Regions from separate parts of the Streptomyces sp. NPDC001292 genome, predicted to be linked through region 2. Evidence: riboswitches for the same ligand, from Rfam matches in the RefSeq annotation. Region 2 holds a riboswitch; the other holds the start of a gene.
What was found. A riboswitch is a leader RNA that binds a small molecule or an ion and turns the genes downstream of it on or off. The one in region 2 is predicted to bind cyclic di-AMP.
Positions count from the first base shown of each region.

Region 1: it holds a riboswitch for cyclic di-AMP, as region 2 does, so the genes downstream of both, ACFY4A_RS20990 (C40 family peptidase) here and ACFY4A_RS22260 (transglycosylase family protein) in region 2, are expected to answer to the same signal.

Region 1 is NZ_JBIAXG010000019.1:57,960-62,712, reverse strand. Features, by position in the region: gene ACFY4A_RS21010 (8-amino-7-oxononanoate synthase) at 1-876, shown strand, start outside; gene ACFY4A_RS21005 (DUF397 domain-containing protein) at 930-1,160, opposite strand; gene ACFY4A_RS21000 (helix-turn-helix domain-containing protein) at 1,195-2,055, opposite strand; gene ACFY4A_RS20995 (ATP-binding protein) at 2,283-2,738, shown strand; gene ACFY4A_RS20990 (C40 family peptidase) at 2,791-3,264, opposite strand; cyclic di-AMP (ydaO/yuaA leader) riboswitch at 3,268-3,481, opposite strand; gene ACFY4A_RS20985 (hypothetical protein) at 3,824-4,132, opposite strand; gene ACFY4A_RS20980 (ATP-dependent Clp protease proteolytic subunit) at 4,140-4,753, opposite strand, start outside.
Region 2 is NZ_JBIAXG010000021.1:44,955-49,707, forward strand. Features, by position in the region: gene ACFY4A_RS22250 (septum formation initiator family protein) at 1-221, opposite strand, end outside; gene eno (phosphopyruvate hydratase) at 350-1,636, opposite strand; gene ACFY4A_RS22260 (transglycosylase family protein) at 1,884-2,573, opposite strand; cyclic di-AMP (ydaO/yuaA leader) riboswitch at 2,578-2,745, opposite strand; gene ACFY4A_RS22265 (transglycosylase family protein) at 2,928-3,968, opposite strand; gene ACFY4A_RS22270 (cytochrome P450) at 4,192-4,753, opposite strand, start outside.

The DNA of each region.
Region 1 (4,753 bases), on a different contig from region 2:
GGTTTCTGCGGTTTCGAGGCGGCGCTGGTCTTCTCCTCCGGATATGCCGCGAACCTGGCCGCGGTCACCGCGCTGGCGCCGCGCGGCTCACTCGTCGTCTCCGACGCGGGCAACCACGCCTCGCTCATCGACGGCTGCCGGCTGGCCCGGGGCACGACACAGGTCGTCGCGCACGCCGACCCGGACGCGGTGCGCAAGGCGCTCGGCACGCACGAGGGCCCGGCCGTGCTCGTGTCGGACACGGTCTTCTCGGTCGACGGCGACGCGGCCCCGCTGGCGGAGTTCGCCGCGGTCTGCCGGGAGCGCGGCGCAGGCCTCGTCGTCGACGACGCCCACGGGCTGGGCGTCCTGGGCACCGGCGGCCGCGGCGCCGCGCACGCGGCCGGACTGGCGGGCGCCGACGACGTGGTCGTCACGGCCACGCTGTCGAAGTCGCTCGGCAGCCAGGGCGGAGTCGTCCTCGGGCCCGCGCGCGTGATCGACCACCTGGTGAACGCGGCCCGGACGTTCATCTTCGACACCGGCCTCGCCCCCGCGGCCGCGGGCGCCGCCCTGGCGGCGCTGCGACTGCTGAGCCGCGAGCCGGAGCGGGCGGCACGCGCGCGTGCGGTGGCGGCCGAACTCCACGCACGCCTGACCGCCGCGGGTCTGGAAGCGGTACGTCCGGACGCCGCGGTGGTCTCGGTGCGCGCGCCGTCCCCGGAGCAGGCCGTGCGGTGGGCGGCCGACTGCCGGGCGGCAGGCCTGGCCGTGGGCTGTTTCCGTCCTCCCTCCGTGCCCGACGGCATCTCACGGCTGAGGCTGACCGCCCGCGCGGACCTCTCCGGGGCGCAGATCGAACGCGCTGTACGGGTGATCGGTGGAACACGACCATGAGTCGGCGTGACACGGCCGAGCGTCACCGGGTGCGGATATGACCGGATCGTTCGTCAGATGCGGTGCGTCGCGGCCGTGAAGTCTGCCCAGCTCGCGGGGGAGAAGAGCAGCGCGGGCCCGGCCGGGGCCTTGGAGTCGCGCACGGCGAGCAGCCCGGCCCACGGTCCCGTGGCGGGCCGGGCCGTCTCGACGCAGTTGTTGGCTCCCGTGCTGTAGCTGCTGCGCAGCCAGCGCACGCCGTGCAGATCGGTGCTGGAAGGTACGTGCCGAGGCAGAGCGGACATGGTGCCTCCTTACGCGGTATGCGGTTGCGCGCCGTCAGTGGTCCTGGCGTATCCCGGCGATGAAGTCCAACGAGTCCTCGGGCGAGAGGGCGTGGATCCGCAGGGTGTCGAAGGCCTCGCTGTAGGCCTCTAGGTCTTCTTTCCGCTCGAGGTGGAGGCTACTCGTCAAGTGGTCGAGAACCACCACGTTCAGATCAGCAGCGTTCGAAAATGAGAAGATAACGAAAGGCCCGGTGACGCCGACGTGCGCGCCGGCGGCGAACGGCAACACCTGGAGCCGTACTTGGGGCAGTCGGGCCGCCTCCGTCAGCCGCTCCAGCTGCCGCCTCATGACCTCGGGTCCGCCCACCTCCCGGCGCAGCACCGCCTCGTCCAGCACCGCGTCCAGCTCCAGCGGCGGTCGCGAGCGCAGCACGTCCTGGCGGGCCAGCCGCACCTCCACCAGCGCGTCCAGCCGGTCCTCGTCGAGGCCGTCCACGGCGGCCCGGGTGACCGCGCGGGCGTACTCGGGCGTCTGCAGCAGTCCGGGGACGACCGAGGTCTCCAGGGTGCGCATCCCGCTCGCCTGCGACTCCAGGCTGATGAAGTCCCGGTAGGTCGGCGGCAGTACACCGCGATAGGCGTGCCACCAGTGGTGCCGGCCGTCGCCGTCGTCCAGTCCCGCGAGCGCCAGGAGCAGCTCGCGCAGCTGGGAGTCGTCGACCGCGTACGCGTCCAGGAGTGAGTGCACATCGGCCGGTTTCACCCCACTGGTGCCGGTTTCGATCCGGCTGACCTTCGACTGGTGCCAGCCGACCAGGTGGGCCGCCTCACCGCTCGTGAGGCCCGCGCCGGTGCGCAGCGCGCGCAGTTCGGCGCCCAGTTTCCGGCGGCGCACCGCGGGACCGTGCTGCATGGGCTACTCCCTCGCTCCCTCTGAACGCTCCACGCGACCCGCTTCACATACGGTCTGCCGTCGCAGAGTTCACCGCATCGAGCGACAGATATATGCATATCTCGGTGGATCGCCACCGAGACCGGAGTGCTGATGGCAGTCTGACGGCGAAGCACCAGTGCGGGACCGTACTCGAATCATCCGCTCAGTGTCGGACTCCGGTCCCGTGGGAAAGGGACGACGTCGCCATGGCAGACCATCTGGAAGCATCCGTCACTCTGCCGAGCGATCCCGCCTCGGTCTGTGCGGCCCGCGCCTATGTGGCGGGCACTCTCGCGGAGTGGGGCCTGCCGCCGGCCACGGACACCGCGGAGACGGTCCGGCTCATCGTCTCCGAACTCGCCACCAACGCCGTACAGCACACTTTCGGGCAGTCACCCACCTTCACGGTGGACCTCGTCCTGGTGCGTGACGAGCGACTGCGCATCGGGGTCACCGACAGCCACCCCCGGTTCCCGAAACGACTGCCGGCCGCCGTCCAGCAGGACAACGGCCGGGGGATGGTGATCATCCGGTGGCTCACCGCCGAGTGCGGCGGCAGACTGAGCGTGCGGCCGACCCGGGAGGGCGGCAAGACGGTCTGCATCGAACTTCCGTGGACGGCTCCCGCCCGCCCTGTGACGGCCGCGGGCCAGGAACCGTAGGAACGGACGGTGACGACGTGGAAGCGCCGCCACCGCCCGCACTACGGCCGGGTCAGCTGACCCGGCCGTACCAGACGCTCTTCGTCCAGATCTTCTGCAGCTTCACCACGTCCCCGGTCTTCGGGGCGTGCCAGATCCTGCCCCCGCCGGCGTAGATGCCCACGTGGTACACGTATGAGCCCGAGTGGAAGAACACCAGGTCCCCGGCTCGGCGGCTGCGCGCGGAGATGTGCCGGCTCCTGTTGTACTGCTGCGCGGCCGTGCGGGGCAGCTTCTTGCCCGCCTTCTTGAACGAGTACAGCGTGAGCCCGGAGCAGTCGAATCTCCGCGGCCCCGTGGCGCCCCACTGGTAGGGCGACCCCTTCTTGGACGCCGCGATCCGCAGCGCCTTGCTGGCGGTCGTCACGGCCGCGGCCTCGGAGGCCACACCCGGGACCACGATCGAGCCGCCCACGGCGGCGAGAGTCAGGGCCGAGGCCGTGCCGGCCCGGGCCATCAGCGACGGGACACGATTGAGCGCGGTCATGCGCAACCCTTCGTCAGCCGCCTGTGAAGGATGACCTGTCGGATTCGGGCTGGCGAAGTTGCCCGGCCGCGTTGCCGCGGCTTCACCCCAAGGGATGCTCGGTCCGGCCATGGCGTGACCGTTCCGGCGACCCGTCGTGCTTGGGTCCTCCATTCCTGCCGATCCACTCCTGTCGACCGGTCATCCGGGCGGCGGCAGGACTCGGCGTCCGCCCGGACCGCCCCGCCGTTGTGGCGGGGGCTTGTCGTCAGACAGGGATCTTCACCTACGGATGTCCGAAAATCCCAACGGATCCGAGTGTTTGTGTTGTTACTCACCACGCGCCCGTTCGGGTGGACACCCCTCACGAGCGAACGGGCGCCCCTTCCCGTGACGACCCCCGGACCAGCACCGGAACACCTGGTTCCGCCATCCGGGGAGGCGTGTTGCGCAACTGCGGTGGTCCCGAAAAGGGAGCCGAACCTACACCGAAAGGCGGTCGGTCATTCGGGGACATTCCGCGCCGCGTGTCCGGACGGACGGCCTTCCGCGCCCGCCGTGCCCCTGGTTGTGGAGGACGTCAACTTCCGCAGTCCGGGGGCAGGGTGACGCGGGCCGTGCGCCGCTCTCCGTCCAGCACCCGCAGCGCGCGAGCCAGGGTGGCCGCGTGCAGCTCGGTCTCGCCCCGCTGGTGCATCAGCGCCAGCGTGTCCCGCAGCACCACCGCCTTGCCGACGAGCGCCTGAGCGGCTCTCAGGGCCCGGTAGGTGTCCCCGGGCCGGCCCGGGTTGGCGCGGCCCAGCAGGTCGGCCGCCTCCAGGTAACGGTCGATCAGCTCCGCCTCGGCACGGGTCAGCGCCGGCAGGGGCGGCAGCTCGGGTGGCGGCATCGGCGGCTCACCCCGCGTCCGGCGCGGTGCGCGTGGCCCCGCGATTCGGGATGATCCGGTCAACCAGCCCATAATTCAAGGCTTCCCGCGCGTCCAGCACCCGCTCCCGCTCCAGGTCCGCCCGCACCTGCCGCGCGGACCGCCCGGTGCTCCGTACGAGCAACTCCTCCAGGCGGGCGCGCACCCGTGCCAGCTCCTCCGCCTGGATGGCCAGGTCGGACGCCTGGCCCTCGACCGGCTCGGGCAGCGACGGCTGCCGCAGGACCACGCGGGCGCCCGGCAGAGCGTACCGCCTGCCCGGCGTGCCCGCGGCCAGCAGCACCGCTGCGGACGCGACGGCCTGACCCAGGCAGACCGTCTCCACGTCGCAGCTCACGTACCGCATCGTGTCGTGGACGGCCAGCATGGCGCTGAACGAGCCGCCCGGGGAGTTGATGTACAGCGAGACGTCCCGGTCGGGTGCCTGGTGCTCCAGGTGGACGAACTGCGCGATCACGTCGTTCGCCGCGATGTCGTCGACCGGTGTGCCGAGGAGGACGATCCGCTCCTCGAGCAGTTTCGCGTAGGGATCCAGGGGCCGCCGGCCGGCGCTGGTGATCTCGGTGAACTCCGGCAGGACGT
Region 2 (4,753 bases):
TCGGCGATGTCGGCGCGCTGGGAGACGTACTGCCGCATCGGGTACGCCAGGGCGACCACCAACGAGCACAGCACCAGCGCGAGCAGTGCCGCGCGGCCGGTGAGGCGGGAGCGGCGGGCCTGGCGGCGGGTCTGCGAACGGTAGACACGGGCCGCGGTCTGCTCACCGAGCAGCCTGAGCCTGGTCGTGGTGGAGAACCGGTCCCGGTCCTTGACGGCCATCGTCCCGCCTCCCGTTCGTGCCCGTGCACACACGCGCGTACGTCCCCGGACACGGTACGGGACCGGGTACGGGGACGTACGTGCGACTGGCGAAGCCTTACGCTTTGCGGCTCAGCCTCCGGGGCGGCTCAGCCCTTGAAGCGCGGGAACGCCGAGCGGCCGGCGTACACCGCGGCGTCGTCGAGGATCTCCTCGATGCGCAGCAGCTGGTTGTACTTGGCGACGCGCTCGGAGCGGGCCGGGGCGCCGGTCTTGATCTGGCCGCAGTTGGTGGCGACGGCCAGGTCGGCGATCGTGACGTCCTCGGTCTCGCCGGAGCGGTGGGACATCATGCACTTGAAGCCGTTGCGCTGGGCCAGCTCGACGGCGTCCAGGGTCTCGGTGAGCGAACCGATCTGGTTCACCTTCACCAGCAGCGCGTTGGCGGCGCCCTCCTCGATGCCGCGGGCGAGGCGCTCGGGGTTGGTGACGAACAGGTCGTCGCCGACGAGCTGGACCTTGTCGCCGAGCTTGTCGGTGATGACCTTCCAGCCGGCCCAGTCGTCCTCGAACAGCGGGTCCTCGATGGAGACGAGCGGGTAGGCGGCCACCAGCTCCTCGTAGTACTCGGTCATCTCCGCCGCCGAGCGCTCCTTGCCCTCGAAGACGTACTTGCCGTCCTTGTAGAACTCGGAGGCGGCGACGTCGAGCGCGAGGGCGATCTGCTCGCCGGGGGCGTAGCCGGCTTCCTTGATCGCCTCGAGGATGAGGTCGAGGGCCTCGCGGTTGGAGCCGAGGTTCGGGGCGAAGCCGCCCTCGTCGCCGAGGCCGGTGGACAGGCCCTTGCTCTTCAGGACCTTCTTCAGGGTGTGGTAGACCTCGGTGCCCCAGCGCAGGGCCTCGGAGAAGGACTCCGCGCCGATCGGGGCGATCATGAACTCCTGGATGTCCACGTTGGAGTCGGCGTGCGAGCCGCCGTTCAGGATGTTCATCATCGGCACCGGCAGCAGGTGCGCGTTCGGACCGCCCAGGTAGCGGAAGAGGGGGAGGTCCGAGGCCTCGGAGGCGGCGTGGGCGACGGCGAGGGAGACGCCGAGGATGGCGTTGGCGCCCAGCGAGCCCTTGTTGTCGGTGGCGTCCAGGTCGAACATGGCCTGGTCGATCAGACGCTGCTCGGTGGCGTCGTAACCGACGAGCTCCGGGCCGATCTGCTCGATCACGGCGAGGACGGCCTTCTCGACGCCCTTGCCCTGGTAGCGGTTGGGGTCGCCGTCACGGAGCTCGATGGCCTCGAAGGCGCCGGTGGAGGCGCCGGAGGGGACGGCGGCACGACCGGTGCTGCCGTCGTCGAGGCCGACCTCGACCTCGACCGTGGGGTTGCCTCGGGAGTCCAGGATTTCCCGGGCTACGACGACGTCGATGGACGGCACGAGCATCTCCTTCTGGGATGTGACGCTGGAAGTGCGGGGCGTGAGCCTTGCGACTAGAGCCTAACCGTCCCGGGGCGGCGACCGGCCGACCGACCGCCTCGTGGACAGAGTGACGGCACCCATTGTTCCTTTTCGGAACAAAGGAGAGGGGAAGGTTCGGGAACGGCCCGGCGAGCGGCAGACGAAAAGCCCCGCCCCGGCGCGCAGGGGGAACGCGCCGGGGCGGGGAGCCCATGGAGGGCGGGACGGGCCCTTACTTCAGGTGGAGCTGCTGGCCCGGGTAGATGAGGTCGGCGTTGTCGATGATGTCCTTGTTCAGCTCGAACAGCTTCTTCCAGCCGCCCTGGACCCCGTGCTTCGCAGCGATGGAGCTGAGGGTGTCGCCGGAGACCACCTTGTACTCGCCGTCGCCCTTCTTGACCTTCTCGCCGGTGGGCGTGGTGACGGTCTTGCTCGGGGCCGGACGCGTCGCGGAGCGGTTGGCGGCCTGCTGCTCGGTCGAGCGGGTGGTGGTGCTCTTGGCGGAGCTGCCGCTCGACGACGGGGACGCGGGGGCGCCGCCGGTGTAGGCGGCGCCGGACAGACCCTTGCCGCAGACCGGCCAGGCGCCCTTGCCCTGGCCCGCGAGGACCTTCTCGGCGACGGCTATCTGCTGCGACTTGGAGGCCAGGTCGGCGCGCGAGGCGTAGGCGGTGCCGCCGTACGCGGCCCAGGTGGAGTTGGTGAACTGGAGTCCGCCGTAGAAGCCGTTGCCCGTGTTGATGGACCAGTTGCCGCCCGACTCGCACTGGGCGACCGCGTCCCACTCGGAGGCGGTGGCGGCGGACGCGTCGCCGACCGCCATCAGCGGGGCGGCGACTGCGGCGCCGGCGACACCGGCGAGCGCGATGACACGGGTGGCCTTGGACGTACGACGGTGCTTGCCCTTGCTGGAGAACAGCATGGATGGATCCCCTCACCGACGCCTGCGAGGTGAGCTGTCGGGTTCGGGCCGGTTGAGTTGCCCGGCCGTGCCTCCTGTGTGAGGCACGGCTCCACCCCTAGCCGCTCCGGTCAACTGCCCGGCGCGGCACTTACCTTGGGTCCCCCGCTCCTGCCCACGGCGCTTGACGCGACGACTGTTCCCGTGCGGCCGCTGGCAGGATTCGGCGTTGCGGCAGCCGGGGCTCGCGGTGACGAGCGGTCATGACCGTAGGCATGCGCTCCGCCGAAATCCAAAGACGATCAGTACTTCTGAGACTCATCCCACACTTTCAGCGAATGGGACATTCGGCGCGAAGTGTGACGTGAACTCCCGCTAGTCGTGGGTCGTTTCGATAGGGACATTCAGGGCCTGACCGGCGGTGATGTGGTTCGGGTCGGACCCGATCACCCCCTTGTTCGCGGCGTACAGCGCGCCCCATCCGCCCTGGAGGCCAAGGGAGTCGGCGATCGACTCGAGCGAGTCGCCGGCACGGACGGTGTAGGAGTCGCCGACCGCGGCGCGCGCGGAGCCCCCGCCGCGTGAGGCGTGACGGCCGGAGGACGCGGCCGCGTGAGAGTCGGCCGAGTCCTCGACGGCGCTGCCGCCGCGATGCCGTCCGGTACCGAGCGCCCCGGTGTCGACCAGCGCCGAAGTGGCGCCGATCCGCCACGACTTGTCCGCGTCACCCCGCTCCGGCGTGATCGAGGGCGAGGCGTCGGGCGACTGGGGCCCGCTTACCGCGACATCGGGGGACGTGTCGGACTTGGTCGGCTTGCCCTTCTCGGCGGGCGAGGACGGTGAGGGGGAGGACGTGGCGGGGGATGCGGTCGGCGAGTCGGAGGAGCCCGCCGAACCGGGGCCGGTGTCCGACGAGCCGGACGAGCCGGTCGACGTCTGCGACGAGTCGGACAGGCCGAGGTCGTCCGTGAGGGACTTTCCGGAGGAGTTGGAGGATCCCGAAGAATCACCCACGCCGGTGTCGACCTTCGCCGCCCCGGACTTCTCGCTGAGCCCGGAGAGCAGCCCGCACGTCGGCCAGGCACCGGGCCCCTGGTCGGCGAGCAGCTTCTCGGCCACGGCTATCTGCTGGGACCGGCTGGCCTGGTCGGCGCTCGAGGCGTAGTCGAGACCGCCGTACTTCTCCCAGTCGTCCTGCGCCAACTGCAGGCCGCCGTAGTAGCCGTTGCCGGTGTTGGCGCTCCAGGCGCCGCCGCTCTCGCACTTGGCCACCTTGTCCCACGTGTTGCCGTCGGCCGCGCTGGCGCCGCCGGCGCCGATCAGCGGGATGGCGATGGCGGATCCGGTCACTCCGGCGGCGACGAGGAGGGCCGGAGCCTGACGGGGCCGACGGTGACGACCGTTGCCGGAGAGCATACGGAGACCTTTCGTGCGACAGCGGTGACCGGCGTGGCGACCACGGACTCGGCGCCACGCCGATGGGTGAAAGTATCGGCTGACGATCGCTTGTCACAAGTTCATGCCGCACAGATCACGTGAAGATCACACAGTTGAACGTGTGTCATCTTCGTGCCCGTCAGTGGGTGGACGTGGTGCGGTGGCGGGAGCCTTTTCCGGCCTTGTCCGACTTCCCTGCGACTTACCGGCCTGGGGTGAACCGCACCGGCAGCGTCCGCAGTCCGCGCATGATGAGCCCGCCGCGCCAGCGCAAGTCGGCCGGATCCGTATCCAGTCGCAGGTCCTGGAGCCGGGTGAGGAGGGTGGCCAGCGCGGTCTGGCCCTCCAGGCGGGCGAGCGGTGCGCCGAGGCAGTAGTGGATGCCGTGTCCGTAGCCGAGGTGCTGGTTGTCACGCCGCCCGAGATCGAGGACGTCGGGGCCGGCGAACCTCTCCGGGTCCCGGTCGGCGGCGGCGAGCACGACGAGGACCGGGTCGCCGGGGGCGATGTCCTGCCCGCCGATGGTGAGCGGCCGGGTGGCGTAGCGCCAGGTGGCCAGTTCCACCGGCCCGTCGTAGCGCAGGAGTTCCTCCACTCCCGTCTCCAGCAGGCCGCCGTCCCCCTCGGCGAGGGACCGCTGGAGCCGGTCCCGCTGCTCGGGGTGGGTGAGCAGGGCGTAGATGCCGTTGCCGATGAGGTTGACGGTGGTCTCGAAACCGGCGAACAGGAGGATGAAGGCCATGGCGGCGGCCTCGTTCTCGGTG